One region of the Laedolimicola ammoniilytica genome, then DNA from elsewhere that is predicted to be linked to it. Evidence: predicted binding sites of a transcription regulator. Region 1 holds the regulator's gene; the other holds the start of a gene.
The links. Region 1 encodes Rex, which represses fermentation and respiration genes when NADH is low (regulators of the CRP and FNR family bind a similar motif). Its sites were predicted from a motif close to ATTGTTAANTANTTAACAAT; they were not measured.
Positions count from the first base shown of each region.

Region 1 (3,147 bases):
GGTGGCGATCCGGCGCACGGAGTCTGCCGTATAGATGCCGCCGTAGCTGATCTCCGTACCAGGCGTGATCTCTTTTACATGCACGATATGGCTCTTCATTTCCATGGCGGGTTTCAGTGGAACCAATTCTTTCTTTACTTCCTCCGAAGGGTACAGGCCATACACCGTGATGCCCGCCCGCACCATATCCAGGTTCGCTTCCGGCAGATCGATGATACCGGCACTGTTAGAGCAATGATGAATTTGGAAACGCACGCCTGCCGCCTCACAGGCCCTGTTAAAAGCCTGATACCGCATAAGCTGCTTTTCAGTGGCCGCCTTATCCGCCTCGTCGGATTTGGCAAAATGGGTAAACAGGCCTTCCAGCGTGATCCCGGGAAGCTCCCCAATTTCACAGACTGTTTTTACACTTTCCTCCGTATCCGCAAAACCAATGCGGCTCATCCCTGTATCCACTTTAATATGCACGTTCACGTTTTTTCCCTGACGCACGGCCTCTGCAGAAAGCTCCTGTGCCATGTCCAGCCGGAACACGGTGGGACAGATATCCAGGCGCACCAGTTCCGGGTAATCCTCCGGAAATACGTAGCCCAGAATTAATATCGGCTTTCGGATTCCGTTTTTCCGAAGCTCTACCGCCTCCTCGATGGTGGCTGCCGCAAACCCCCACAGATAATCCTTTTCCTCTATCATCTGCGCGATGGGTACCGCGCCGTGGCCGTAGCCGTTGGCCTTTACCACCGCCGCAATCTGCGTCCCGGCCTGCAGATTCGCCTTCATGGCCTCAAAATTCTCTTCTATGGCATCCAAATTCACATAAGCCGCTACGCGCTTATATTTTTTCACGTCTGACACTCCTCACTATCCTTAATATATGCGTCTGCACGCAAAAGGGAGCCCATAAGCTCCCTTTTATGACTCGTCACTTCCGGTACTCCATCAGGAACGGGGATGCTCTTTCTCATACCGTGTGATATTGTAAGAAAGCTGCATCAGGCTCTCTGACAGATGTACGTTCTCCACCAGAACGTCCGACGGAACATCCAGATCGATGTGGGCGAAATTCCAGATGGCTTTGATTCCGTACCGAACCAGAAGCCGCGTCATTTCCTCCGCCTTGGACTTCGGCAATGTCAAGGCCGCAATCTGAATCTCCTCGTCCTTAATAAAGCTCTCCAGATCCTCCAGCATATGAATCTGGATACCGCGGACGCTTAAGCCCTTTAAGACAGGATTTACATCGAAGATACCTTTTATGTAGAAGCCTCGTTTTTCAAAATCCACATAATTGGCCAGTGCCTGTCCCAGGTTGCCTCCGCCGATGATGATCATGTTGTGCTTTTTGTCAAGGCCCAGAATCTTGCCGATTTCTTCATACAGATACTTCACATTGTATCCGTATCCCTGCTGTCCGAAGCCTCCGAAATTGTTCAGATCCTGCCGGATCTGTGACGCCGTGACGCTCATTCGTTTACTCAGCTCACCGGAAGAGATACGTTCTACTCCGTTCTCCATCAGTTCGCCAAGATAACGATAATAACGCGGTAGCCGCTTAATTACTGCTTTTGAGATCTCTCTCTCTTCCATAATCCTTACACATCCCTCAACCAGACTTTTCGAAACTGTTTTTATTATAATCGAAAAGCAAATTTTTTGTCAATCTTTTTGCCGCATTCTTCTAAAAGAATCTTGTTCAATCCCGCATTTTTCGCTATAATAAATTTCGTGTGGCATTCAACAACGGAAAAAAGAGGTATTTTTATGATATTAGCATGTCAAAATATAAACAAAGCTTTCGGAACGGATGTGATTCTGAAAAACGCGTCCTTCCACATCGAGGATCGGGAAAAGGCCGCCGTGGTCGGGATCAACGGCGCCGGAAAATCCACCCTCTTAAAAATCATCATCGGGGAAATGGAGGCGGACTCCGGTGAAGTGATCCTGTCCAAGGGCAGAACCATCGGCTATCTGGCCCAGCATCAGGATCTGAACAGCGATCACACCATTTATCAGGAGCTGCTGACCGTAAAGCAGGACGTTATTGATCTGGAAGCTCGCATCCGGGACATCGAAGCACGGATGAAGGAGCTCTCCGGGGAGAACCTGGATACGGCTCTGGAACAATATACCCGTATGAATCATGAATTCGAACTAAAAAACGGATACGCCTACAAAAGCGAGGTAGTGGGCGTTCTGAAAGGTCTCGGTTTTGAAGAGGAAGAATTTGACAAACACGTCAACAAGCTCTCCGGAGGTCAGAAGACCCGCGTCTCTTTAGGCAAGCTTCTTCTCTCCCACCCGGATCTCATCATGCTGGACGAGCCCACCAACCATTTGGACATGAATTCCATCGCCTGGCTGGAAACCTTCCTTCTGAATTACGACGGCGCGGTTCTGGTGGTAGCCCATGACCGGTATTTTCTGAACCGGATTGCCACGAAAATCATCGAGATCGACGCGGGCGAGGTGACCACTTTCCAGGGAAATTATTCCGACTATGCCGCGAAAAAATCCAAACTAAGGGAGGCCCGCATGCACGCCTGGCTGAACCAGCAGCGGGAAATCAAGCACCAGGAAGAGGTCATCCAGAAGCTCAAATCCTTCAACCGGGAGAAATCTATCAAGCGCGCCGAGAGCCGCGAGAAAATGCTGGATAAAATGGAGGTTCTGGAGAAACCCAGCGAGATCCGCTCCGAGATGCACATCACCCTGGAGCCCAAGGTGGTCAGCGGAAATGACGTACTGACCGTGGAAGGCCTTGCAAAATCCTTTGGACCCCAGACTCTGTTCACCGATCTGAATTTCGAAGTCAAACGCGGTGAGCGTGTGGCACTCATCGGCAATAACGGCACCGGCAAGACTACGATTTTAAAAATCCTGAACGGCCTTCTCCCGGCAGACAGCGGTTCCTTTACACTTGGTTCGAAAGTCCATATCGGTTACTACGATCAGGAGCACCATGTGCTGCACCCGGAGAAAACCCTGTTCGAGGAGATTTCGGACGCCTACCCGGATCTGGACAATACTACAATTCGAAGCACCCTGGCTGCCTTTCTCTTTACCGGCGACGATGTCTTTAAGCGCATCTCGGAGCTCTCCGGCGGCGAGCGGGGCCGCGTCTCCCTGGCCAAGCTGATGCTCTCCGAA
Region 1 is NZ_JAOQKC010000015.1:40,418-43,564, forward strand. Features, by position in the region: gene alr (alanine racemase) at 1-846, opposite strand, end outside; gene OCV63_RS11620 (redox-sensing transcriptional repressor Rex) at 940-1,587, opposite strand; gene abc-f (ribosomal protection-like ABC-F family protein) at 1,762-3,147, shown strand, end outside.

Region 2 (3,147 bases), on a different contig from region 1:
CACACCCAATGAGACAGAGGCACAGATTCTCACTGGAGTGAAAATCGAAAATGGTGATGATGCTAAGAAGGCAGCAGAGGTTTTGATGGAAAAAGGGGTAAAGCAGGTAGTCATTACCTTAGGATCCATGGGAGCGTTTGCAATGAATAACGAAAAATACGAGCTGGTAGAACGGTTGTCCGTAGACGCCATTGACACCACCGGCGCGGGAGACGCGTTTAACGGAGGCTTCGTTATGGCGTTGGCAGAGGGGAAGGATTTATTCACAGCTCTGCGTTATGGTAATGTGACGGGAGCGCTTTCAGTAACCAGGAAGGGCACTGCGCCTTCCATGCCAGATCGGGAAGCCATTGACAGATTCTATGCAGAAGTCTATGGCTGACAGAAGTATGCCAATGCGGCGGGCGCACTGACTGCGTCGAAGCATGGCTCGCTTCCGTCCCTGCCCGATAAAGATGATGTGACAGAATTTATGAAAAGGAGAAAAACATTATGAAAATCAGTCGATATTTTGATTCCGCAATTTTGAAACCGAACATGACCGAGGATGAGGTAAAGCAGGCTATTAAGGACTGCATCGCATGTGATTCCTACACCGTATGTGTACGCCCCTGCGATATTGCTCTTGCGGTAGAAATGTGCAAGGGAACCAACACCAAGGTCAGCTGTGTACTGGACTTCCCCCATGGCGACAGCACCGCAGAGGGAAAGGCAGCTCTGGCAGAGCTCTACGCACCTACCGGTGTGGCGGAGATCGACATGGTTATGAACTACGGCTATGCCCGTTCCGGTAAATGGGATGAGGTAAAACGCGGTATCGAAGGCGTGGTAAAGGCAGCCAAGAAGCATGGCGTAGGCGTGAAGGTTATTTTCGAAACCTGTGAGCTGACCGAGGAAGAGATTCGAAGGGGAACAGAGATCTGCATTGAGGCAGGCGCGGACTTCGTAAAGACCTCCACAGGCTTCGCGGCATCCGGCGCAAGCGAGGAAGCGGTAACTACGATGCTGGACGAGGCAAAAGGCAGAATCAAGGTAAAACCCTCCGGCGGTATTCGCAATTACGAGACCGCAAAGAAGTATGTGGACATGGGCGCATCCCGTCTGGGAATCGGCTTTGGAACTGCACTTAAGATCTGCGAGGGAGAAAAAGAGGCAGAAAAATAGAACTGAGAAGCCGTGGAGAGACTGATTCCCGAGGAGGGACTGGGCTTTATTTTGGATTTTCCAGATTATATTATGCGGGAGATACAGCTCTGACGCTTTCCAGACTAAATCATAGAGCATATGGGTGAGAGCGCACCTGATTGCAGGCTTATGCTTCTTTGTCAGGGTGAAAGCTTTCTGTTAAAAAAGTAATGAACTGACAAAAGAGCAGTGCTGACAGAATTCTCCGGCGAGAAGGAAATCAGCACTGCTTTTATTTGCAAAAATGCACATCCTTTTCATAAAAATGCGCACTCGGACGGAGCCATCGTTAAGGATTTGTTAATCTCATAGAAAAATTGTATAAAAAGAAGTACAAAAATTTCATTTACCTCTTGCATAACAGGATTGTACGTGATATAATGCAATCGGTTGATAAAAAAATATCAATATTGTGAAAAAAATCACGTTGGGATGAAACGAGAAAGAGTGAGGTAACAGTATGGCAAATGAAACATCAAACAAGATCGTAGTAATTGGAGCTGGAAATGTAGGCGAGACTATCTGCTATACCCTGATGCTGCGGGCACAGGTAGGAGAAATCGTCCTGGTAGACGTAAACGAAGATCGTGCGAAGGGTGCAGCCCTGGATATCTCACACGGAACCGCTTTCTACAGCCAGGTACGCGTTCGTCAGGGCGGATATGAGGAGTGCGCGGACGCCAAGATTATCATTGTTACAGCGGGTATTCCCCGGAAGCCGGGTCAGACCCGTCTGGAGCTTGCGAAGGTAAATACCGGAGTGGCAAGAAGCATTGCGAAGAACATCATGAAGTACGCAAAGAATCCGCTGATTATCGTGGTATCCAACCCGGTTGACGTGAATACCTATCTGATTCAGAAGGAGACAGGCCTGTCTTCGGAGCGGGTTATCGGAACCGGAACCTCTCTGGATACCGCGCGTTTCCGCTATCTCTTAAGCCAGCGTGCGAACGTAGATATCCGTGATATTCAGGGTTATATCCTGGGTGAGCACGGAGACAGCCAGGTACCGATCTGGAGCAGTGTCAACGTAGCAGGCGAGACCATCGACCATTTCCTGCCGGAGGATCCGAAGGAGAAGGAGGAAGTAAAGGACGCTATCGCACTGAAGGCAAAGACCGGCGGCGCGGACGTTATCTCCCTGAAGGGCGCAACCTTCGACGGAATCGCCATGTCCACTTTCCGGATTGTAGAATCCATTCTCAAGAATCAGAATACCGTACTTCCGGTGGCTCATGTACTGGGTAAGGAGTACGGAGAAGAGCTGGAAGGTTCCTGCATCAGTATCCCCTGCGTAGTCAACGCGGATGGAATTGCCAAGGCGATCAAGATTACCCTGACAGACAAGGAGCGGGAGCAGGTAGAGCATTCCGCAGAGGTTCTGAAAAACTTCATCGACGATGTTATGAAAGAGGACTAAAGAATCAAACCGATAAAACAGAGTGGAAATTTCCACTCTGTTTTTTATTTAACATTCCGACAACAAAGAGGGCGAGGAGATTTTACAAAAAATCCGACGATTTAAGTCGGAATTAACAGGAAAAAATGTGAAATTAACATGAAAATGCAACATATCCACCAAAAAAACTTCAAAATTTAACATAAAATCCGGATTAGGGGGTTGTTAATGGTTTAACAGCGTAGTATAATATTTAAGATTGATAGAAAATTATCAAAAAGACAACTTGCACACCAACATGCGAAAAAAGAACAAAAGGAGGTAGTCAAATGGTGTACAGCTACTATCCGGGCTGCACGTTGAAGAACAAGGCGCAGGACCTGGACCGATACGCCAGAATGTCAGCAGAAGCGCTGGGCTTTTCCTTACAGGAAATCGAGGAATGGCAGTGCTGTGGCGCTGTCTATCCGCTGGCGTCCGATGAGATCGCCACAAAGCTGTCCGCAGTCCGCGCCCTGAACGACGCAAAGGAGAAGGGACAGGATCTGGTAACGCTCTGCTCC
Region 2 is NZ_JAOQKC010000023.1:32,071-35,217, reverse strand. Features, by position in the region: gene rbsK (ribokinase) at 1-382, shown strand, start outside; gene deoC (deoxyribose-phosphate aldolase) at 493-1,164, shown strand; gene OCV63_RS14150 (L-lactate dehydrogenase) at 1,646-2,605, shown strand; gene OCV63_RS14145 (CoB--CoM heterodisulfide reductase iron-sulfur subunit B family protein) at 2,914-3,147, shown strand, end outside.
Region 2: OCV63_RS14150 (L-lactate dehydrogenase) is a predicted target of Rex. The motif match lies at 1,575-1,594, and genes of this name have one in related genera.